Regions from separate parts of the Mycobacterium heraklionense genome, predicted to be linked through region 2. Evidence: predicted binding sites of a transcription regulator. Region 2 holds the regulator's gene; each other region holds the start of a gene.
What was found. Region 2 encodes LexA, which represses DNA repair genes until DNA is damaged. Its sites were predicted from a motif close to CGAACANNTGTTCG; they were not measured.

Region 1 (8,089 bases), 850 kb from region 2:
CGGGCCCGCACGTCGGCCAGGTCCCGGCCGGACAGCACCGCGACCGGGCATTGGGCGGCCAACGCGGCCAACGCATCCACCGCGCCGGCCACCGGCCGGGCCGCGTCGGGATCGTCGACGATGTCTGAGAGGGTCCCGTCGAAATCGAAGAACACCGCCGGGTGATCGAGATCGCGCAACTTCGCAGTTGTCATCGCATCCGGCAGGGCCGACATCGGCCGATCTCCGGTACGCACCTGCACCGCGCTCGGATCGTCCACCGCCACATCACCGCCGTCGCACGCCACGCCGATCACCAGGGCGAATCCGGCACTGCGAGCGGCGGTTACACCCGATTCGGAGTCGGTGAGCACTACGCAGCGGCCCGGCCGCACCGCCAACCCGGCGGCGGCAGAAACCAGTTCGTCGCCGGAACCGTCGGAGCTGTTGGAGGCCGCCGCAGCCACCCGCACGCCGGCTTGTTGCAGCCGCTCGGTCAGGGCCTTGGCCAGTGCTTCAGTGTCGGCATTACCGTCGAGGCGCAACAGCACCGCGTCATGCCGGCGCGGGTCGATCGTGACCGACATGCCAACCATGTCCACCACGGTGCCACAGCCTCGTTCGGATTAGCGTGGTAGGGGTCCAGAGAGGTCGTCGAGCGCAAAGAGAAAGGTAGGGAGCCCCGATGTCGTCCACTCCCGGAATCCTGGTCGGTGTCGACGGATCGCCGTCGTCGGTGGCGGCAGTCGATTGGGCGGCGCGGGACGCCGCGCTGCACAACCTGCCGCTGAACCTGGTCCACGTGCTCGCTTCCCCGGTGGTGATGACCTTCCCTGAGACACCGATGCCGCCCGGCTACACCGAGTGGCAGCGTGACCAGGGCGAACGCCACCTGCGCGAGGCTGTCGGGATCGCCGAGGCAGCCGGGGCGACGCAGGTCGCCGCCGAGACCGTCGTGGGCTCCACGGTCCCGATACTGGTGGACATGAGCCGCGAGGCCGGCCGCCTGGTGGTCGGGTCCCGCGGGCACGGGCGGATGCGCCGCCTGTTGCTCGGCTCGGTCAGCTCGTCGCTGGTGCGGCACGCGCACTGCCCGGTCGTGGTCATCCACGAGGACCATCGGCGCCCCGACACCGCACCGGTGGTGGTCGGCATCGACGGGTCCCCGGTGTCGGAGGCCGCAACGGCGCTGGCATTCGAAGAGGCCTCGCTGCGCGGGGTGGAACTGATCGCCGTGTATGCCTGGCACGACACCGGCCTGCTGGACTTCCCCGGCATCGACACGGCGGCGATGGCGTCCGAAGGCGAATTGGCCCTGGCCGAGCGGTTGGCGGGTTGGCGGGAGCGTTACCCCGACGTCACGGTGCGCCGGGTGGTGGTCGATGACCGGCCCGCCGACCAACTCGTCGACCAGTCCCAGGAGGCTCAGCTGGTGGTGGTGGGCAGCCACGGCCGCGGCGGCTTCGCCGGCATGCTGCTGGGTTCGGTCAGCCAGGCGGTGGTGCAGTCGGCGCATGCGCCGGTCGTCGTCGTCCGCCCGGCGCCATAACGGCCGGCGTCAGCTGACCGACACCGGGTCGGTCGTCGGCCGCGGCGCGAGCTGCTGCGCCACCGGAGTCGGCCGCAACGGCACCCGCTGCGGCCACCAGAACCAGCGGCCCAGCAGCGCGGCGATCGACGGTGTCATGAACGAGCGGATCACCAGGGTGTCGATGAGCAGACCCAGGCCGATGGTGGAACCGACCTGACCGATCACCCGCAGGTCGGAGACCAGCATCGACATCATGGTGAACGCGAACACCAGGCCCGCCGAGGTGACCACGGAGCCACTGCCGCCCATGGCGCGGATGATGCCGGTGTTGATTCCGCCGGGGAGTTCTTCCTTCATCCGGGAGACCAGCAGCAGGTTGTAGTCCGAGCCGACCGCCAACAGGATGATCACCGACATCGCCAGCACCATCCAGTGCAGGTCCAGGCCGATGATGTGCTGCCAGATCAGCACCGAGATCCCGAACGACGTGCCCAGTGAGAGCAGCACCGTGCCGACGATCACCGCCGAGGCCACCACGGCCCGGGTGATCAGCAGCATGATGATGAAGATCAGGCACAGCGAGGCGATACCGGCGATGATCAGGTCGTAGGCCGACCCGTCCTTCATGTCTTTGAACATGGCCGCGGTGCCGCCGAGATAGACCTTGGAGCCCTCCAGCGGGGTGCCCTTGAGCGCCTCGTGCACGGCGTGCTTGATCGGCGCGATGTGGCTGACACCCTCCGGCGACATCGGGTCGCCCTCGTGGCTGATGATGAACCGCACCGCGTGCCCGTCGGGGGACAGGAACATCTTCATGCCGCGCTTGAAGTCGGGGTTGTCGAACGCCTCGGGCGGCAGGTAGAACGAGTCGTCGTTCTTGGACTCGTCGAACGCCTTGCCCATGGCGTTCTGGCCTTCCATCATCTTCTCCATCTGAAGCTGCAGGCCCTCCATGGTGGACTGCATCTTCAGCTGGGTGACCCGCATGTTCGACATGGTCTCGATCATCGGCGGCATGATCTCGAGCATCCGCGGGATCAGCCGGTCGAGGTTGTCGATGTCAGGCAGGACCTTTTCGAAATCCTCGGTCATCTGGTCGAGGCCGTCCATCACGTCGAAGATCGACCGGATCGACCAGCAGATCGGGATGTCGAAGCAGTGCGGCTCCCAGTAGAAGTAGCTGCGCATCGGGCGCCACATATCGTCGAAGTCGGCGATCGAGTCGCGCATCTTCTGGATGTCGTCGAGCATGCCGTGCATCTTCACGTCCATGCTGTGGGTGGTCACCGACATCTCGCGGGTGACTTCGAGCATCTGCTTCATGCTCTCGATCGAGACCGCCATGTCGTCGCCCATCTTGAGCATGTTCTTCATGCTGTCGAGCTGGTACTTCATGTTCAGCTGCTGGGTGGTGCCCTGCATGCTGATCGCGAACGGGATCGTGGTGTGCTCGATCGGAGTGCCCAGCGGCCGGGTGATGGTCTGCACCCGCCCGATGCCCGATACCTCGAACACGCGCTTGGCGATCCGGTTGATCACCAGGAAGTCGGCCGGGTTGCGCAGGTCGTGGTCGGTCTCGATCATCAGCAGTTCCGGACTCATCCGGGCCTGGGAGAAGTGCCGGTCCGCGGCGGCGTAGCCGATGTTGGCCGGCACATAGCCCGGCAGGTATTGCCGGTCGTTGTAGTTGGTCCGGTACCCCGGCAGGGTGAGCAGCCCGACCAGGCAGACCGCCGTGGTGGCCACCAGCACCGGCCCCGGCCAGCGCACGATCAACGCGCCGATCCGCCGCCAGGTGCGGATCCGCATCGCCCGCTTGGGTTCCAGCATGCCGAAGCGACTGGCCACCGCCACCACCGCGGAGCCGAAGGTGAGCGCCGCGAGGACCACGACCAGCATGCCGATCGCCAGCGGGACGCCCAGCGACCGGAAGTAGGGCAGCCGGGTGAAGTGCAGGCAGAAGGTCGCGCCGGCGATGGTCAGCCCCGAGCCCAGGATCACGTGCGCGGTGCCGTGATACATGGTGTGGAAGGCCGATTCTTTGTCCTCGCCGAGCGCTCGGGCCTCTTGATAGCGGCCCAGCAGGAAGATCGCGTAGTCCGTCGAGGCGGCGATCGCCAACGTCACCAGCAGGTTCACCGCGAACGTCGACAGGCCGATGATGTTGTAGTAGGCCAACACGGCCACCACGCCGCGGGCAGCGCTCAGCTCGAAGACCACCATGCCCAGCACCAACAGCACCGTGCCGATGGAGCGGTAGATGGACAGCAGCATCGTGATGATCACCACGAATGTCAGCGCGGTGATGATCTTCAGGCTCTTGTCGCCGGCGATGTGCTGATCGGCGTTGAGGGCGGCCCCACCGGTGACGTAGGCGTGCACCCCCTCGGGTGCGGGGGTGTCGGCGATGATCTGCTGGACGGCCTCGACCGACTCGTTGGCCAGGGTCTCGCCCATGTTGCCGGCCAGATACACCTGAACGTAGGCGGCCTTGCCGTCCGGGCTCTGCGATCCCGCCGCGGTCAGCGGGTCGCTCCAGAAGTCCTGGATGTGCTCGACGTGGGTGTGGTCGGCCTCCATCTTGGCGACCAGTTGGTCGTAATACTTATGTGCGTCGTCGCCGAGCGGCTGGTCGCCTTCGAGCACCACCATCGCCGAGCTGTCCGATTTGAACTCGTCGAACACCTTGCCGATGCGCATCATCGCGATCATCGACGGAGCGTCGCGGGGGGCCATCGACACCGCGCGCATCTTCCCGACCTCGTCGAGTTGCGGCACGACGACATTCACCAGAACGGTGATCGCCAACCAGGCCAAGATGATGGGCACCGCGAGCCGGCGGATCCACGCCGGGATACCGCCGCGCTTGGGCGGCGGCTGCGTGGCCGGCAGCGTGTCGGTCGGGGTCTCGTCGCTGGTGTGTTTGCTCATGCGGATTTCACAATGCAGAAGGTCTGGGCGCTCACGGGGCCGGTGGCGATTCTTTCTTCTTTGATGACGCCGTCGATGGTGACCCGGCAGCCGATGGTGGCGCCGTCACCTTGGGCGACGATGTTGGGGCTCACCGCCGGGTTGGTGGTCGACAGGGTCAGCGACCACGGCAGGCTGGCGCCGTCGATGCGCTGCGGCGTGGCGTCGAGGTCCAGGTAGTTGATGTCGGCGTAGGTGCCGTCCGGGCTGAAGATGTCGTAGACCACGACCTTGGGGTGGAACGGCTTGGTGTCCTCGAACGGGGTCGATCCTGAGCCGCTGTCGTCGGCTCCGAAGAAGCCGCGGACTCGTTGCACGGTGAACCCCCCTACCGCAACGACGATGACGATGAGCAGGGGTAACCACGCGCGTCTGAGAGCGCCGAACATGAAAGCAGTGGCCCTTTCGCATCGTGCCGGAACTGACACAGATTAGTGCATCAAAGTTCTTTTTCACACCCATCCCAGACTTGTTCGTACGTATGTTCGATAGCCTGGGAGGCGTGGGCTGGGGTAATGGGCCGCCGAGCTGGGCGGAAATGGAACGTGTTCTCGATGGTAAGCCTCGTCACACCGGTGCTGCCGCCGGTGTATCGGCGGATCACGGCCCGTCGTCTCCGCAGGTCGAGCCGTTCCGGCCGGCTGGGCGAACAGTGTCTTTTCCGCCCTACGCCGAGTTGCATGCGCACTCGGCGTACAGCTTTCTGGACGGGGCCAGCAACCCCCAAGAGCTGGTCGCCGAGGCCGCCCGGCTGGGCCTGCGGGCGATCGCGCTGACCGATCACAACGGTTTGTACGGGGTGGTGCGGTTCGCCGAGGCGGCCGCCGAGCTGGCCGCCGCGGGCCTGGAGATAGGCACCGTGTTCGGCGCCGAGTTATCGCTGGGGCCCCTCCTTTCCAAGGCCCGTACCGATGACCCGGACCCGCCCGGCCCGCACCTGCTGGTGCTGGCCCGCGGCCCGGAGGGCTACCGGCGGTTGTCGCGGCAGATCGCCGCCGCGCACTTGGCCGGCGAAAAGGGCAGGCCGCGTTTCGATCTGGATGCGCTGACCGAGGCCGCGGGCGGGCACTGGCACATCCTGACCGGCTGTCGTAAGGGCCACGTCCGCCAGGCGCTGACCACCGGCGGCCCGGATGCGGCCGCCGCCGCGCTGGCCGACCTGGTGGACCGGTTCGGGGCGGCGCGGGTCAGCGTGGAGCTGACCCGGCACTCCGATCCGTGCGATGACGAGCGCAACGCGGCGCTGGCCGCCCTGGCGCCCCGGTTCGGGGTGGGGCTGGTGGCCACCACCGGCGCGCATTTCGCCCGGCCGGAGCAGGGCCGGCTGGCAATGGCGATGGGGGCGATCCGGGCCCGGCAGTCTTTGGATGCCGCCGCCGGCCGGCTGGCTCCGCTGGGCGGCTCGCATCTGCGGTCCGGTGCGGAGATGGCCCGGTTGTTCGCGCAGTATCCCGAGACGGTCCCGGCCGCGGCCGAACTCGGTGAGCAGTGCGCCTTCGCACTGCGGCTCATCGCCCCGCAGCTGCCGCCCTTCCAGGTGCCGGCCGGGCATACCGAGGACAGCTGGCTGCGCCGGTTGACCCTGGCCGGCGCCGCGGAACGTTACGGGCCGCCGGACCGAGGGCCGTTGGCCCGCAAAGCCTACGCGCAGATCGAGCATGAACTGAATGTCATTGCCACGTTGGGGTTTCCGGGCTATTTCCTGGTGGTGCACGACATCACCCGGTTCTGCCGGCGCAGTGACATCCTGTGCCAGGGCCGGGGATCGGCGGCCAACTCCGCGGTCTGCTATGCCCTCGGTGTCACCGCGGTGGATCCGGTCGGCAATGGGCTGCTGTTCGAGCGGTTCCTGTCGTCGGAACGCGACGAGCCTCCCGACATCGACATCGACATCGAGTCGGACCGGCGCGAAGAGGTCATCCAGTATGTCTACGAGCGCTACGGGCGGGACTACACCGCCCAGGTCGCCAACGTCATCACCTACCGGGGCCGCAGCGCGGTGCGCGACATGGCCCGGGCGCTGGGCTATTCACCGGGGCAGCAGGACGCTTGGAGCAAACAGGTCGGCCGGTGGCACGGGGTGGCGGAATCCTCCGACACCGAAGGCATTCCCGAAGCGGTGATCGACTTGGCGACCCAGATCGCCGACCTGCCTCGGCACCTGGGGATCCACTCCGGCGGCATGGTGATCTGTGACCGCCCGATCGCCGATGTGTGCCCGGTGGAGTGGGCACGCATGGCGGGGCGCAGCGTGCTGCAGTGGGACAAAGACGACTGTGCGGCAATCGGTCTGGTGAAGTTCGACCTGCTCGGGCTGGGCATGCTCTCGGCGCTGCACTACATGAAAGATCTGGTGGCGCAGCATAAGGGTGTCGAGGTGGACTTCGCCCGAATCGATCTGTCCGAGCCCGCGGTGTACGAGATGCTGACGAGGGCGGATTCCGTCGGGGTGTTTCAGGTGGAGTCGCGCGCCCAGATGGCCACCCTGCCGCGGTTGAAGCCCGACAAGTTCTACGACCTGGTGGTGGAGGTTGCGCTGATCCGCCCGGGACCGATCCAGGGCGGCTCGGTGCACCCCTACATCCAGCGGCGCAATGACCACAACAATCCGGACCGGGTCGACTACGAGCACGAGTCGATGAAACCTGCGCTGCGCAAGACGTTGGGGGTGCCGCTGTTTCAGGAACAGCTGATGCAACTCGCCGTCGACTGTGCGGGGTTCTCGCCGGCCGAAGCCGACCAGCTGCGCCGTGCCATGGGTTCCAAACGGTCCACCGAGCGGATGCGGCAGCTGCGCACCCGGTTCTACGACGGCATGGCCGAGTGTCACGGCATCACCGGTGCGGTGGCCGACCGGATCTACGAAAAGCTGGAAGCCTTCGCCAATTACGGCTTTCCCGAGAGTCACGCGATGAGCTTCGCGTCGCTGGTGTTCTACTCTGCCTGGTTCAAGCTGCACCACCCGGCGGCATTCTGCGCCGGGCTGCTGCGGGCGCAGCCGATGGGTTTTTACTCGCCGCAGTCACTGGTGGCCGATGCCCGCCGGCACGGAGTCCTCGTGCACGGTCCGGACGTCAACGCCAGCCTGGCGCACGCCACGCTGGCCGAAGCCGGAACGCAGGTCCGGATCGGACTGGGCGTCGTCCGTGGTGTCGGTGTCGATCTTGCCGAGCGGCTGGTGGCCGACCGCGAAGCTCATGGCCCGTTCGCTTCGCTGCTGGATCTGACTGCCCGGGTTCAGCTTTCAGCGGCGCAGGCCGAGGCGCTGGCGACTGCCGGCGCGTTCGACTGCTTCGGCATGTCGCGCCGCGAGGCGCTGTGGACGGCCGCGGCAGCGGCGGGGCAGCGGCCGGACCGGCTGCCCGGGGTGGGGGTGGCCGGATATGATGGGCGCACTCCAGCACTGCCCGGGATGAGCGCGATCGAGCTGGCCGCCGCCAATGTGTGGGCCACCGGGGTGTCCCCGGACAGCTATCCGACGCAGTTCCTGCGCGCCGATCTCGATGCGCTCGGGGTGATCCCCGCCGACCAGCTGCTGAGCGTGCCCGACGGTACCCGGGTGCTCATCGCCGGGGCGGTGACGCACCGGCAACGGCCGTCGACCGCCCG
Region 2 (8,089 bases):
AGGGGCGCTACCTGCAGGTTTGGTAGCGCCCCTCGTTCCGTTCCGGGCGCCGGCTTTCGCATCATTTCAGCATCGGGTGGGTATCTGTTTCCGCAATATCGATGACTTGGCTTCGAAACACGGGCCGATTGCGGGAAAGTCTATGCCGGAAACATTTGCGTCGATAACGTCGATAATGATGCCTGGGAGGGCTGGTGACTAGTCGGAAAGATCGGTTCGGCAAGACGGCGGTGCGCATGGCGCTCGGCCTGGCAGCGACGGTCACCGTGCTCTTGTCGGTGCAGACCGCCGCGGCGACGCCCGACAGCGATGCCCACGACGCCATCACGGCGGCATGGCAGGCGGCCGGCGGCGACGGATCGCCGCTGGGCGCCCCCAAGGGGGATGTGCACCCGGCCGGCGTCGGGTTCGCCCAGGACTTCGCCGGTGGCACCGTCTTCTTCACGCCCGAAACCGGCGCCAAGGCGCTCTACGGCGCGATCCTGGACAAGTACGAGGCGCTGGGCGGCGCGGCGGACAACGGCCTCGGATTCCCCAGCAGCGACGAAGTGCCCGGGCTGGTCCCCGGCAGTCGGGTGGCCATCCTGTCCGGCGCCGACAACCCGGTGATCTTCTGGACGCCCGAGCACGGCGCTCATGTGGTGCGCGGACCGATCAACGCCGGCTGGGACAAGCTGGGCAGCTCTACCGGTGCGCTCGGCGTGCCGGTCGAGGACGAGAGCTACGACGGCGCCGTCGTCACCCAGAAGTTCAGCGCCGGGACACTGTCCTTCGACAGCGCGACCAGGACTTTCACCACGGTTCCGCCCGAGCTGGCGGCGCAGCTGGCCGATCTACAGGCCCAGGTCGACCCGACAGCGGCCATCGACCAGACCTGGCGAACCGCCGGCGGTCCCGCCGGAGCGCTGGGGGCCAAGCAGGGCGGCCAGTACGCGATAGGCGACAACGGCGGCGCGGGCCAGGACTTCGCCCACGGCAAGGTCTATTTCAGCCCGGTCACCGGAGCCAACGCGGTCGAAGGCGACGTGCTGGCCAAATACGAGTCGCTGGGCGGGCCGGCCGGCAGCGATCTGGGCTTCCCGATCACCAGCACGGCTGACGGAGCCATCGCAGGCAGCAAGTTCAACTCGTTCGCCGCCGACGACGAGCCGGTGATCTTCTTCAGCCCCGACAACGGCGCCTTCGTGGTGCGCAGCGCGATGAAGGCGGCCTGGGACAAGCTCGACGGCGCGTCTGGAAAGCTGGGCGCCCCGGTGGGTGACCAGACCGTCGACGGTGACGTGGTGTCGCAGAAGTTCACCGGCGGATCGATCGCCTGGAACCAGGCCACCAACACGTTCAGCACGGAACCGGCCGACCTGGCGCAATCGCTGTCGGGCCTGCAGATTCCCGGGACCAACCTGCCTGACGGCAGTAAGGCCACATCGACCGGCGTCGCCAAAGAGACGCACTGGAACTGGCTGTGGGTGCTGATCCCGGTCGTGGTACTGGCGGTGCTGGGCGCGCTCGCCGGGGCCGCGATGTGGTGGCAGCGGCGCCGGCCGGCCGCGGTGCTGCCGGGCGCTCCGGTCGCGGTGCCGGCTCCGGTCGCCGACGACTACGACGACGATGACGAGCAGTGGGCCCACCACGACCGGCGCGAGGACCACCGCGAGCACGAGGGCACGGTCCGGTTGCCGAGCCGCTATGGCGCGTCGCCGTATGCGTCCGAGCCCGAGCTGCCGGTTTCGTCGATCCCGGATGCGCCGTGGCTGCACTACGGCGAGCACGAGTCCGAGCCGGAAGCCGACGACGATGACGACGCCGACACCGCGCCCACCCGGGTGGTGACCGAAGAAGATTTCGGCACCGGTCGGCATGCCGTGGGCCACGGCGGTGCCGGGCCGGACCCGCGCGGGTTCGGCTCTGTCGCGGAGCCCCGCAGGTTCGGCGGTGGTGCGGACACGCGCACCTTCGGCGGTAGTGCGGACACGCGCACGTTCGGCATGGACGAATCGGTACATCCGGTGATGCACCTGCCGCTGGACGACCCGTACCAGCAGCCGACCGGCTACCCGATCAAGGCGAACATCGGCTCGGGGCTCTACTACACGCCGCAGAACGCCCTGTATGACGACACCCTCGCCGAGATCTGGTTCGCCACCGAGGACGCGGCGCGGCTCAACGGCTTCACCAGGGCCGGCTGAGCGCCGCGGCGCGGCACTCGTACTGACAGCCGCGGAAAAACCTTGATCCCCGTGTAGGCCAGCGGATCTCCGGTGTTGGTCAGATCTTGCGGATGACGGTCACGACCTTGCCCAGCACCACCGCGTCGTTACCGGGAATGGGATCGAAAATGGGGTTGTGCGGCATCAGCCAGACCTGGCCGCCGGTGCGTTTGAACGTCTTGACAGTCGCCTCGCCATCGATCATGGCGGCCACGATGTCGCCGTTGTCGGCGACGTTCTGCTGGCGCACCACGACCCAGTCGCCGTCGCAGATCGCGGCGTCCACCATCGATTCGCCGACCACCTTCAGCAAGAACAGTTCACCTTCACCGACCAGCTCGCGGGGGAGCGGGAAGATATCCTCGACGGCTTCCTCGGCCAGGATCGGCCCGCCGGCCGCGATCCGGCCCAGAACCGGAACGAAAGTGGGCTCCGGCAGTGCGTCGGATCCGGCGAATTCCGTCCGCTGCGCGGCCTCAGCGGCGCCGGCCGCGTCCTCCTGGCTACGGACATCGACAGCGCGGGGACGGTTGGGGTCACGGCGCAGGTAGCCCTTGCGCTCGAGCGTGCGCAGCTGGTGAGCGACCGAGGAGGTCGAGGTCAGTCCGACGGCGTCGCCGATCTCGCGGATGCTCGGCGGATAACCCCGCTCGTTCACCGAAGCGCGGATCACGTTCAGGATCGTGCGTTGCCGGGCGGTGAGCGCTGAGTCCGGGCTCGCCGGGTTACTGCTGCTGTCACTCATAGGGGCGAATCTAGTCGCATCGCTGCGATTAATCAAACATGTGTTCGAGGTGTGTCGCGCGGACGTTCGAAACGGTCGGCGACTTGTCGGACCCTTTCGCTAATGTTTTCGACAACGATTCGATCACATGTTCGGACATCGAACATACAATCGATTAGTATTCGAACAGTCGAGCGAACAGGGTCGCCGACGCCGAGTGAGGGAGAACCGCACATGATGCTCATCGACACGATCGCTCCGACGTTCGAGCCGGCCGGGTACGAGCGAGCCCGGCAGCCGCGCGGTCCCCGGACGCCGGGTCGCGCGTACCCGATCCGCACCCAACCGGCACGGCTGGTCCGGCAGCGCCCGGGAGGCGCCCCGCTACGCCACCGCGGTTCCGGGGTGCTGATGTCACGTGCTCCGCACCGGCCGCAGCCAGTCAAGGCCATCACCCCGGCGACCACCGTCGTGCTGGCCCTTCTCGCGGCCGGGATCACGGTGTGGCTCGGGCTGATCGCGCAGTTCGGCGCGGCAGCGGCCGGCAGCGCCTCCGCCGTGCCCGACCAGCTCGGTGTGGTGCGCGTCCAGAGCGGGGAGAGCTTGGCGCACCTGGCGGCCCGCGTCGCACCGGACGCGCCGGCCGGACAGGTCATCGAGCGCATCCGCGAGCTCAACAGCCTGGAGTCGGTGGCCCTGGACGCCGGCCAGACGCTGATCGCGCCGTTGGGCTGAGGTCGAAGTGTCGGTTCGGTCGCCGCTTGCAGCCACTGCGGGGCGCCGCGGGCAACCCGCGCAGGTACGCTCGCAGTTGTCCCAGTGGTCCACGGTGCCTCAGCTGTCTGAGGGCCTGGGTTCCCGGCACGGCGAAGGAGCGGCAATGCACTGCCCGTTTTGCCGCCATCCAGACTCCCGGGTGGTGGATTCCCGCGAAGCCGATGAAGGACAGGCCATCCGCCGCCGTCGTTCCTGTCCGGAATGCGGCCGCCGTTTCTCCACCGTGGAAACCGCGGTGCTGGCGGTGGTCAAACGCAGTGGCGTCACCGAGCCGTTCAGCCGTGAGAAGGTCATGCGCGGGGTGCGCCGGGCCTGCCAGGGTCGCCAGGTCGATGACGACGCGCTGAACCTGCTGGCGCAGCAGGTGGAAGACGCTGTGCGAGCGGCGGGTTCGCCGGAGATTCCCAGCCACGAGGTGGGCCTGGCGATTCTGGGTCCGCTGCGCGAGCTCGACGAAGTGGCCTATCTGCGATTCGCCTCGGTGTACCGGTCGTTTTCCTCGGCCGCCGACTTCGAGCGAGAGATCGCGGCCCTGCGCGAACACCGCGAGATGCCCAGCACCAGTTGAGCGGTGCGGGCCGACCCCCGCGCACTAGGCTGGCGGCATGGCACCCGAGTTGCATCCCAACCTTGTGGAGCTGGCCCCGCTGTTGGGCACCTGGTCAGGCCGAGGATCCGGGGTGTATCCCACGATCGCGTCATTCGACTACCTCGAAGAGGTGGTGTTCTCACACGTCGGCAAGCCGTTCCTGGTCTACGGCCAGAAGACCAAGTCACCCGTCGAGGGCCTGCCTCTGCATGCTGAAGCCGGCTACCTGCGGGTGCCGCAACTGGGCCAGATCGAGTGGGTGCTGGCGCACCCCAGCGGCATCACGGAGATCGAGGTCGGCAGCTACACGGTCACCGCCAATGGCGTGGAACTGCAAATGTCGGCACCGACGATCGGGCTGGCGCCGACCGCCAAAGAAGTGACCGTGCTTCGCCGCCACTATCGCCTCGACGGCGACGAGTTGTCTTACACGCTGGACATGGGGGCAGTTGGCCAGCCCGCGCAGAACCACCTCACCGCCACGCTGCGTCGAACCGGGTAGCGCGCGGCACGGACCTCAGTCGTCGCCGTCGAGGTTTTTCTTCGCCTCCTGCGCCAGGAAGCGCTCGAACTCGGCGCCGAGCTCGTCGGCGCTGGGCAGTTCCTCGTCGCGCGACAGCAGCGACCGGTTCTCCTGGGCGGTGATGAACGCGTCGTACTGGCGTTCCAGGGCCGTGACCACCTGGGCCACTTCGGCGCTCGCCTCGACCTGCTGGTCGATCTTGGCGCGGATCTCGGCCGCGGCGTCGCGGAGCTCGGTCAGCGGCAGCTCCAGGGCGCCGGTCTGGGCGGCCTGCTTGAGCAGCGCCTCGGCGGCCTCGGGGTAGTCGGTCTGGGCCACGTAATGCGGCACATGCACGGTGAAGCCGACGACCTCATGGCCGTGCTGCGCCATCCGGTACTCCAACAAGTTGGACGCGCTGCCCGGAACCTGAACCTCGGTGATCCAGGGGGTGAATTCGCTGATCAACTCACGGTTGTTGGAATGCGCGGTCAGGGTCACCGGCCGGGTGTGCGGAACGGCCATCGGGATCGTGCCCAAGCCGATGGTCCGGCGCACCCCGAGCTGTTCGGCCAGCAGCCGCACCGCGGTGATGAAGCGCTCCCACTTCAGGTCGGGCTCCATGCCCGCCAGCAGCAGAAACGGGGTGCCCGCACTGTCCCGCAACGCGTGCAGGCTGAGCTCGGGCTCGGTGTAGTGGGTGAAGTGGTCGGACTTGAACGTCATCAGCGGCCGGCGCGACCGGTAGTCGAGCAGGTCGTCGATCGCGAACGACGCCACCAACTCGCTGTCCAGCTTGCTCTTGAGGTGCTTGGCGGCCAGCCGGATCGCGTGGCCGGCGTCGGAGAAACCCTCCAGCGCGTGAATCAGGACCGGCCCCTCGCCGTCCGCCGACATCAGCTGCGGCGCCGGAACCTCCAGCTCGTACATGCCGCTCTGGTCGGCCTGGTAGTGCCGGCCCCGGTCGGGACCGTTGTCCGGGTAGTCGGCCATGGTCTTCTGCCTCCTCATTGTGCGGACCGCAATGGGTCGCACCGTCTATTTTCCCCCACCGGGGGCCGCGCGCCGAAAACGGTGCGCGCATGTGGTGGACAACGTACGTGGGTACCGCGGGCATTCCGTGGCGCCGGCGGCGTTCGCTGAGCGATGAAAAAGTCTGCCGATGGTGCCTCAACTGCGGAATTGCTGCAAGGCCCGCATTTTATTCATCACGTCCAGTGCGGCGTTCTTGTATGCCTCGGAGAACGTCGGATAGTTGAACACCGCGTCCACCAGGTATTCCACCGTGCCGCCGCATCCCATGACGGCCTGGCCGATGTGCACCATCTCGGTCGCATTGGTGCCGAAGATGTGCACGCCGAGCAGCGACAGGTCGGTCGTCGACACCAGCAGCTTGAGCATTCCGTAGGAGTCACCGGCGATCTGGCCGCGGGCCAGCTCCCGGTATCGCGCCACCCCCACCTCGTAGGGGATCGCGCTTCGGGTCAGCTCCAATTCGGTCGCCCCCACATAGGAGACCTCGGGGATCGAGTAGATCCCGATCGGCTGCAGGTCGGTGATCCCGTCGGTCGGTTCGCCGAACGCGTGGTAGGCGGCCAGCCGGCCCTGCTCCATCGACGTTGCCGCCAGCGCCGGGAAACCGATCACGTCACCGACCGCGTAGATGTGGTCGACCGAGGTCTGGAACATCTCGTCGACGACGATGCGGCCCCGTTTGTCGGCCGCCAGGCCGGCGTTGGCCAGGTCGAGGTGGGCGGTGTGGCCTTGGCGCCCGGCCGAGTACATCACCGTCTCGGCGGGAATCTGTTTGCCGCTGGCCAACGTGGTGACGGTGCCGCTCGAACTGACGTCGACAGCGGTCACCTCCTCACCGAACCGGAAAGTGACGGCGAGGTCGCGCAGGTGAAAACGCAGCGCCTCGACGACCTCCGGGTCGCAGAATTCCAGCATCGAGTCCCGTTTCTCCACCACCGTCACGCGGGTGCCCAGCGCAGCGAACATCGAGGCGTACTCGATCCCGATCACGCCGGCGCCCACGACCACCATCGACGCCGGGATGAATCGCAGGTCGAGGATCCCGTCGGAGTCCAGCACCCGTTCCTCGTCGAACGTGACGCCGGCGGGGCGGACCGGCTTGGTTCCGGTGGCGATGACGATGTAATCGCCTGTGATAGTGGTCTTTTCGGCGCCACCGTGACCGTCGACGACAATGGTGTGCGGGTCGATGAACCGGCCGTGTCCCAGCAGCAGATCGACCCGGTTACGCATCAGCTGGTTGCGCACCACCTCGGTTTCCTTGCCGATCACATGCTGGGTGCGCGCCAGCAGATCCGCGGGAGTGATCTTGTCCTTGACCCGGTAGCTGGCGCCGTAGAGGTCACGCTGATTCATCCCGGTCAGGTACAGCACCGCCTCGCGCAGTGTCTTGGACGGGATGGTGCCGGTGTTCACGCAGACGCCACCGATCATTCGGCCGCGTTCGACCACCGCGACCGACTTACCGAGTTTGGCCGATGCGATGGCCGCCTTCTGCCCCCCTGGACCTGAACCGATCACGATGATGTCGTACTCGCGCTTCGAATCCATGACACTGACACTTACGCTCATTCGTCCGGTCATGCATCTCGAACACCATCTGTTCACAGTTGCCGGTTCATCCCCAACCTGGTGGGCGGCGAGGCGCGGACGCGCCCCCGATGACGGGGGAGGTCGTCAACGTTGCTGCCATGACAACGAAGCAACCGGAATTCACGCTGAATCGGCCCGGAGCCCTTATCGCTGCGCTGCCGGCCATCCTCGGCTTCGTGCCGGAGAAATCCCTGATCCTGGTGGCGGTCGACGGGGGTGAACTGGGCTCGGTGCTGCGAGTCGACCTGTCCGACGCGCTCGTCGACACCATCGGCCGGCTCGCCGACGTCGCCGCGGCCGCCGCTCCGGCAGCGGCCATCGCGGTGATCGTCGACGCCGCGGGCGCGTGCTGCCCGGTCTGCAACGACCAGCACCGCCGGCTGATCGCTGCGCTGACCGAGGAGTTGTCCGGCCACGGCATCGTGCTGCTCAGCGCGCACGTGGTGGACCAGGTGGCCCACGGCGGACGGTGGCACTGCGCGGACGGCTGCGGTGCCGGTGGACCGGTCGACGACCCGGAGGCGTCGCCGCTGGCGGCCGCCGCCGTGCTGGAAGGCAGGCGGCTCTATGCCCGGCGTGCGGACCTGCAGGCGGTGATCACCCCCGATGACCCGGCACGCTGTGCCGCGGTGTCCGCAATGATCGGGGACTGTGCGGCGCAG
Region 3 (8,089 bases), 1.0 Mb from region 2:
TCGGTGGCCTCCAGAGCGCGTACATCGGCGACAGCGGGCCCGCCGATCAGGATCGCCACCGGCTCGCCGCTGCCCAGCACGGCGGCGACATCGGCGACGGCCTGTGCGTCGGGAGCAGCCGCGGGGACCGGTTCGACCGGCCCGGCCGCCCGCGCGCCGTCTTCCCAGGAGATGTCGGCGGGCAGAATCAGGTTGGCGACCTGTGCCGGACTGGCCAGTGACTGCGCGACCGCTTCGGCGGCGTCGCGCCCCACGTCGCCGCCGCTGCCGGTGCGGCGCACCCAGCCGTGGGTCCAGTCGGTCAGCGGTTCGATGTCGGATTCCAGCGGCGCGTCGTACTTCTTGTGGTACGTGGCGTGATCGCCGATGACGTTGACCACCGGCACGTGCGCCCGGCGGGCGTTGTGCAAGTTGGCCAAGCCATTACCCAGCCCGGGCCCCAGGTGCAGCAGGGTGGCAGCGGGCTTTCCGGCCACCCGGGCATACCCGTCGGCGGCACCGGTGACCACGCCTTCGAACAGGCACAGCACCCCGCGCATCTGCGGCACCGAATCCAAGGCGGCCACGAAATGCATCTCGGAAGTACCGGGATTGGCGAAGCAGACCTGAACCCCGCTGTCGACCAAAGTGGCGATCAGGGCCTGTGCTCCGTTAGTCATGTGGCTGCCTTTCTTGCCGGGCACCGAAGTTTGCGGGACGCGCGCGATCTGCTGCCTATAGAAGCACGCCCGGATTGAGGATCCCGGCGGGGTCGAAGGCATCCTTGATTCGGCGCATCAGGGCGATCTTGACCGGATCCTCCAGCTCCAGGAAATGCTGCGTCTTGAGCCGTCCCAGGCCGTGCTCACCGGAGATGGCGCCGCCGAGGGCCATCGCGGCCGCGAAGATGTCGTGCAGCAGCCGGTGGCGGACCTCGTCGTCGGCGCAGAACACCGCCAGGTGGACGTTACCGTCACCGGCGTGTCCGCAGCCGACCACACCGGCACCCGCCGACTGGGCGAATTCTTGTGCCTTGGTGAGGAACTGGTGCATCTCGGCCCGCGGTACCACCACGTCGATGACATCGTGGGCCCCGGCGGCCTTGGCCGTCCAGAACGCTTTCTCGCGGGCTTCGATCAGGGCGTGCGCTGAATTACCCTCCAGCACATAGACATCAATGGCCCCCAGCGAGCCCAGCAGTTCGCCCAGCATGGCCACGTCGTCATCGAGGCGCTCACGGTCGCGGTTCTCCACCCCCACCACCAGGTACGCCTCCGCGGTCTCACGCACCGCGTCGGGGATGCCCAGGTTCAGGTTCTGCGAGTAGCTGATCGCGGCCAGGGTGAGTTTGTCGACGTATTCCAGGATCACCGGGTCCACGCCGCTGCGCACCGCCGCCGGCACCGCACGCAGCACCGCGGGCAGATCCGGAAACGGCGCCAACAGCGTGGCGGAGTGCCCAAGGCGGGGGTAGAGCCGAACCGTGACCTCGGTGGCCAGCGCGCACGTGCCCTCGGAGCCGATGATCAGCTGGGTCAGGTCATAACCGGTGGACAGCTTGGTGATTCGGCCGCCGGCGCGGATCAGCTCGCCAGTCGGCAACGCAGCCTGCAGGCCGAGCACGTTGTGCCGCGTGACCCCGTATTTGACCGCGCGCATGCCGCCGGCGTTGGTACCGACGTTTCCGCCGACACTGGCGGACAGTTCGCCCGGGAAGACGGTATACATCAGCCCCGCCTCGGCCGTCGCGGTGTCGAGGTCGGCCAAGGTGACGCCGGGTTGCACCACCGCGACCTGATTGTCGGTGTCGATCTCCAGGATCGCGTTCATCCGCTCGAAGGAGATCAGCAGACCGTCGGGGCACGGCCGCGCGCCCGCGGACATGCCGGTGCCGGATCCGCGGGCGGTCACCGGAACCTTGGCTTCGGTTGCCGCGGCCAGCAGCGCCGCAACCTGCTCGGCGGTCTGTGGGCGGGCGACGTAGCGCGGCGTCACCGGCGCTCCTACCAGCGCCTCGTCATGGGCGTAGTCGGGACCGATCTGCTCGCCGGTCAGCAGTCCGCCTGCTCCGACGATGTCGGCGAACTGCTGTGCGACGCCGGTGTCTTGCGTGGCCATCCGTCCCTACTTCCCAAATCCGGCGTCACGTAGCGCCTGAGCCATCGACCCGCCTGCCGGTGCCGCATCCCGCCGCCCGGCACCGTTGCCGGGACGCCGCCCACGATTCTGCTTGGCGTTGTCACCGCGCGCAGCCGGTTTGGCCGCCGGGCCGCGGGAGGATGTGCCGGGCTTGTCCGCCGGCTTGTCCCCCAGCCGCAGACTGAGCCCGATGCGCTGGCGGTCGACATCGACGTCGACGACCTTCACCTTCACCACCTGGCCGGAACGGACCACCTCGTGCGGGTCGGACACGAAGCGGTCGGCCATGGCCGAGACGTGCACCAGACCGTCCTGGTGCACCCCGATGTCGACGAACGCTCCGAAGGCGGCGACGTTGGTCACCACCCCCTCCAGGACCATGCCCACCTTGAGGTCGGCCACCTTCTCCACGCCCGCGGCGAAGGTCGCCGTCGAGAACGCCGGCCGCGGGTCACGTCCCGGCTTCTCCAACTCGGCGAGGATGTCGGTCACGGTCGGGACCCCGAACCGGTCGTCGGCGAAGTCGCCGGGTTGCAGCGACCGCAGCAATCGTTCGTCGCCGATGATCTCGGCCAGCGACACTCCCGAGCGGTCCAGGATGCGCCGGACCACCGGGTAGGCCTCGGGATGCACCCCCGAGGAGTCCAGCGGGTCGTCACCGTCGCGGATGCGCAGGAAACCGGCGCACTGCTCAAATGCCTTGGGCCCCAGCCGTGGCACGTCGAGCAGGGCGGCCCGGCTGCGGAACGGACCGGTCTGGTCACGGTGCGCCACGATGGCCTCAGCCAGCGACTCCGACACCCCGGACACTTTGGCCAGCAGCGGGGCCGAGGCGGTGTTGAGGTCAACACCCACGGCGTTCACCGCGTCTTCGACCACCGCATCGAGGCTGCGCGCCAGGGTTCCCGGTGTCACGTCGTGCTGGTACTGGCCGACGCCGATGGACTTCGGTTCGATCTTGACCAGCTCGGCCAGCGGATCCTGCAGTCGCCGCGCGATCGACACCGCCCCGCGCAGCGTGACGTCCAGATCGGGTAGCTCATGCGCGGCGTAGGCCGACGCCGAGTACACCGAGGCGCCGGCCTCGCTGACCATCGCCTTGGTCGGTGCGGGAGCACCGGCGGCCTTGAGGTCGGCGATCAGCTCGGCGGCCAGGGCGTCGGTCTCGCGCGACGCGGTGCCGTTGCCGACGGCGATCAGGTCGACGCCGTGCCGGGCCACCAGTGCGGCCAGTGCCGCCTTGGCCTGATCCCACTGCTTCTGCGGCTGGTGCGGGAAGACCGCGCAGGTGTCGACGACCTTGCCGGTGCCGTCGACGACGGCGACCTTCACCCCGGTGCGAAAACCCGGGTCCAACCCGAGCGTGGTGCGGTTGCCCGCCGGTGCGGCCAGCAGCAGGTCTTTGAGGTTCTTGGCGAACACCGCCACCGCGTCCTGCTCGGCGCGTTGCTTTAGGCGCATCCGCGCGTCAACTGCTGCCGAGAACGCCAGCCGGGTGTCCCATGCCCACCGAACGGTGTCTGCCAGCCAGGGCGTCGCGGGGCCGGGGGCCGTCATATCCACACCCAGCGACTTGGCCACCATCGCCTGGTAGGGCTCGTTGTCGCCGCCGTCGAAGGACAGCGCCAGAGCGTCTTCCTTCTCACCCCGCAACACGGCCAGCACCCGGTGCGACGGCATGGTCTCCAGCGCTTCGCTGAACTCGAAATAGTCCCGGAATTTCTGCGCCGCAGCGCTTTTCGCAGCGTCTTCGGAGCGCGGCGCGGTTGTCAGCGAGCCGGACGACCAGAACTTCTCCCGGACCGCGCCCACCAGCTCGGCATCCTCGGCGGCGCGTTCGACCAGGATGGCGCGGGCACCCTCCAGCGCGGCCGCGGCGTCGGCGACCTCCTCGCCGGTGTACTCCGAAGCGAGCTGCTGCGGGTCCAGTGCCGGATCGGCCAGCAGCCGGTCGGCCAGCGGCTCCAGGCCCGACTCCCGCGCGATCTGCGCCTTGGTGCGGCGCTTGGGTTTGTAGGGCAGGTAGATGTCCTCGACGCGAGCCTTGGTGTCGGCCGACAGCAGCGCGTTTCGCAACTCGTCGGTGAGCTTGCCCTGCTCCTCGATCGAGGACAGCACCGCAGCCCGGCGGTCGTCGAGCTCGCGCAGGTAGCGCAGCCGCTCTTCCAGGGTGCGCAGCTGCCCGTCGTCGAGGCTGCCGGTGACCTCTTTGCGGTAGCGGGCGATGAACGGAACCGTCGCCCCCTCGTCGAGCAGCGCGACGGCCGCCGCGACCTGCCGTTCGGCTACTTCCAGTTCGTCGGCAAGGCGGGCGTTCACCGGTTTGAGGGTCAGGTTCGCGGTCACGCCGACGGACCCTACCGAACGCCGCTGACAGTTCCTGGGTGCGGCACGGCGTGCTGGATCACCATCAGCTTGAACAGCGTTGCCGCCAGGCAATTTCGGGTGATTCATCCACAGTTGCCCGGTTCATCCACAGATCACCGTTCGAGCCCCGGTGTTCGCACAAATGTTCGATAACGTGGGGATATGTCTGATCAGGTCCTTCCCCCCGCTGCGGCGGCGCGCGCGGCTATCCGCGCGGATCTGACACTGATCGACGACGCCCAGGCACGGCTGAGGGCGGCCGACACGGACCTGGTCGGCAACGCGTTTCGCGTCGAAATGGCCGAACACCTCGAAACCCAACACCGTGTCAACCGCGGCCTGTCCTACCGCATCTTCGGCGAGATCGCCGACCCTGCCGACGGTCCCGACGACCCCCGGCTACCCGCAGACACCAAGATCGCCGACCTGCTGTGGTCACGCCTGCGCATCACCCGCGCCGAGGTCCGGCGTCGTTTCCGCATCGCTGCCCGCATCCGACCGCGCCGCAAGCTCACCGGACCCCCGACTCCGCCGGAGCTGCCCGACGTCGCCGCCGCGGTCGAGGACGGCCGTATCGGTGATGACCACATCAAATCGGTCACCGCAGCCCTCGACCAGCTACCCGCGCATGTCGCGCCAGCCGACCGGGAGGCCGCCGAACGCACCCTGGTCCGCCACGCCACCGAACAGGACGCTGCCTTCGTCACCATCATGGGTCACGCCATCGCCGATGTCCTCAACCCCGACGGCAACTTCACCGACGAGGACCGAGCGCGCCGCCGCAACCTCGTCCTGGGTCGCCAAGGCCCCGACGGGATGAGCCGGCTATCCGGCTGCATCGACCCCGAAACCCGCGCCTATCTGGAGGCCGTCATGGCCGCAGTACGCCCCGGCCACCGGCGGCCCGGTAACTCTGAAGAGCGCGATACCCGCTCATCGGGACAACGCGACCACGACGCACTCAAGCTCGCGCTGCGCCACAGCATCGAGTCCGGCTCCATGGGCACCCACCGCGGGGTTCCCGTGACCGTCATCGTCACCACAAAACTCGCCGACCTCGACCAGGCGACCCGCGCCATGACCGACCCGGATAGCCCGATGCCGGCTCCGGCCCGTACCGGCGGCGGCAGCCGCCTGCCGATGCGTGATCTGATCCGCATGGCGGCCAACTCGATTCACTACCTCGCGGTGTTCGACAACCACTCCGAGCGGCCGCTGTATCTGGGCCGCAGCAAACGCATCGCCACGCTGGATCACCGGATCATCTGCCACGCTCGCGACCGCGGCTGCACGAGGCCGAACTGCACCGAGCCCGGCTACCACTGCGAAGTTCACCATTCGACCGACTGGGCACACGATGGCCGCACCAACGCCGACGAGCTCTACTTCGCCTGCGGCGGCGACCACGGCGCTGCCACCCGCGGCGACCTCCAGACTCACGTCACCGAGCAAGGCCGACTGGCGTGGACCGACGGCACCGGCCCGCCCCAGATCAACCATCTCCACCACCCTGAGGAACTTCTCGATGACGTCGAAGACCCATAGCGGCGGACTCAAGCGCCGCGGCCCAAACCGCGAGAAGATGGCACCGTGACGACCTACGCCGAGATCCGCAACAACGCGCCGCTCTGGCCGGGTGTGATGGACCGCGCACTGCTCGGCAATCGGCAAGCGCAAGCCGCCCTATACCTGGCCGACATGGCCAAGCGGGGCAAGTGGAGCACGGTGATCCGTGAGCTCGACCGCGGCGATCACGTGGTCGATATCAAGGCGTGGCGGCCGGGAGGCAAGTCCTGGCTGACGGTGCTGCATCAGGCCGGCTGGCACGGCGCGTCCCCGGACGTCGCGTCCTGGCTGATCGAGCGGGGCGCGCTGCGCTCACAACCGGACGCCGCCGGTCGCACCGCCTATGACCTCGCCGTCGAGCACCGGCGGTCGGCCGAACTGCTGGAGGTGCTCCAACCACCGCCGGCGCCGCTGGACCATGACCGGATCGCAGCGCTCAACATCCAGCTCACCGCCGTGATCGACGACCTGATCCAACACCTGTTCCGGGGTGGCGACCTGCGCCAGATGCTCCGCTATCCCCCGGTCGAGGTGCTGCACGAGCTGCCCAGAAGACAACTGTGGTTCCCAGTGCCGTATCTGTGGGGCGGATTCCGGATCGGTCTGCGCGACAACGACATCGAGATGGTCGGCGGCTATCGAGAACTCGACCCGGTCGGTGACGTGCACGTTGCGACGGTCGGCTATCTCATCACACCCGAGGGCCCGTCGCAGGTCTACGAAGGCTATGAATAGCCGCTGATCTCGCGCAACTGTCCCTTCGCGATCTTGCCGCCGGATGAGCGCGGCAACTCGTCGATGACGACAAGGCGTTCCGGCAACAGCTCTTTGGACACCCCGAGTGCCAGCAGGTGCTCGACGAGTTCGGCCAACTCGAGGGTGCCGCCGTCCGCGCGTGCCACCTCGGCGAGTTCGACGTAGACGCAGACCTTCTCGCCGAACACCTCGTCGCGCATCGGCACCGCCGCGGCCACCGCGATCGCCGGATGGGTCATCACCGCGTCTTCGACCTGGGCGGCGCTGATGTTCTTGCCGCCGCGCAGAATGAAATCCGATGTCCGGCCGGTGACGCTCAGATAGCCGTCGGCGTCGATCTCGCAGATGTCCCCCATGCGCATCCAGCCATCGGCGGTGAACAGCTTGTCGTGATCGACGCCGTTCAAGTAGCCGAGGCTGGTGGCCGGCCCCCGGCAGGCGGGCTGCCCACGGCCGGTGTCGGTCACATCGGTGTTTCCGTCCTCGCCGCCGAAGAGCCGGACCGCCATCTCGCCGACGATTCGCCCACCGGTCCGCAACCGCCGCTCCAACGAGTCGTCGAGGGTGGTGGCGCTGAGCACCCCGGTCTCGTTGGAGCCGTAGAACTGCAGGATTTTCGCCCCGGTGAGCTCCTCGAACTCCGCGGCCGGCCGGTAGGGCAACGCCTCCCCGCCGGTGAACACCACCCGCAACGAGCTCAAATCGAACTCGCGGCTGGCCGGATCCGCCATCATCATGGTCAATTGCGTGCTGACACAGCACAATACGGTGACCCGGTGACGTGCTATCGCGGCACAGGTCGCGGCTGCGGTGAAGCGGTCCAGCAGGATCGCCGTAGCGCCGAGGTGAATCGGGGTGGTGTGGCTGGTCCAGAGACCGAAACCGAACGGCGTGGGAATGATCGGCAGGAAGACGTCCCCGGGGCTCAGTTGCCCGTTGGCGACGGCCAGCTGGTGAAAGTAATGCCAGCGATTCTGGGTGTGCACCACGCATTTGGGCAGTCCGGTGGTACCGGAGGTGGAGTTGATCAGGAAGACGTCATCCGGTCCGAGTTGCGGTCCCGGCACACCGATTTCGGCGGCGGTTTGCAGCTCGTCAATGCTCAGCGCTGCGATCTCGAGTCCGGCCGCGGCGGCGTGCCGCTGCTCGTCGGTGATCAGCAGCCGGGCCTGCGAGGCGGCCAGGATCGCGGACACCTCCCGGGTTCCGGCCCGTGCACCAATACCGACCACTACCGCCCCGCACCGCTCGATCGCCACGAACAGCACGTGGATGGCCGCGG

Region 1: the regulator LexA is predicted to act here: its motif matches at 4,955-4,968, upstream of K3U94_RS18050 (error-prone DNA polymerase).
Region 3: the regulator LexA is predicted to act here: its motif matches at 4,621-4,634, upstream of K3U94_RS08940 (HNH endonuclease signature motif containing protein).

The regions. Positions count from the first base shown of each region.
Region 1 covers NZ_CP080997.1:3,805,718-3,813,806, reverse strand. Annotated here, with positions in the region: gene otsB (trehalose-phosphatase) at 1-566, opposite strand, end outside; gene K3U94_RS18065 (universal stress protein) at 665-1,528, shown strand; gene K3U94_RS18060 (MMPL/RND family transporter) at 1,538-4,441, opposite strand; gene K3U94_RS18055 (MmpS family transport accessory protein) at 4,438-4,869, opposite strand; gene K3U94_RS18050 (error-prone DNA polymerase) at 4,983-8,089, shown strand, end outside.
Region 2 covers NZ_CP080997.1:2,957,327-2,965,415, reverse strand. Annotated here, with positions in the region: gene K3U94_RS13925 (LGFP repeat-containing protein) at 195-2,186, shown strand; gene lexA (transcriptional repressor LexA) at 2,266-2,952, opposite strand; gene K3U94_RS13915 (LysM peptidoglycan-binding domain-containing protein) at 3,166-3,666, shown strand; gene nrdR (transcriptional regulator NrdR) at 3,812-4,276, shown strand; gene K3U94_RS13905 (peroxynitrite isomerase) at 4,314-4,799, shown strand; gene K3U94_RS13900 (proteasome assembly chaperone family protein) at 4,815-5,792, opposite strand; gene sthA (Si-specific NAD(P)(+) transhydrogenase) at 5,970-7,385, opposite strand; gene K3U94_RS13890 (DUF4192 domain-containing protein) at 7,526-8,089, shown strand, end outside.
Region 3 covers NZ_CP080997.1:1,914,738-1,922,826, reverse strand. Annotated here, with positions in the region: gene K3U94_RS08955 (acetolactate synthase large subunit) at 1-659, opposite strand, end outside; gene K3U94_RS08950 (FAD-binding oxidoreductase) at 715-2,097, opposite strand; gene K3U94_RS08945 (Tex family protein) at 2,104-4,464, opposite strand; gene K3U94_RS08940 (HNH endonuclease signature motif containing protein) at 4,648-6,030, shown strand; gene K3U94_RS08935 (ankyrin repeat domain-containing protein) at 6,076-6,786, shown strand; gene K3U94_RS08930 (class I adenylate-forming enzyme family protein) at 6,777-8,089, opposite strand, start outside.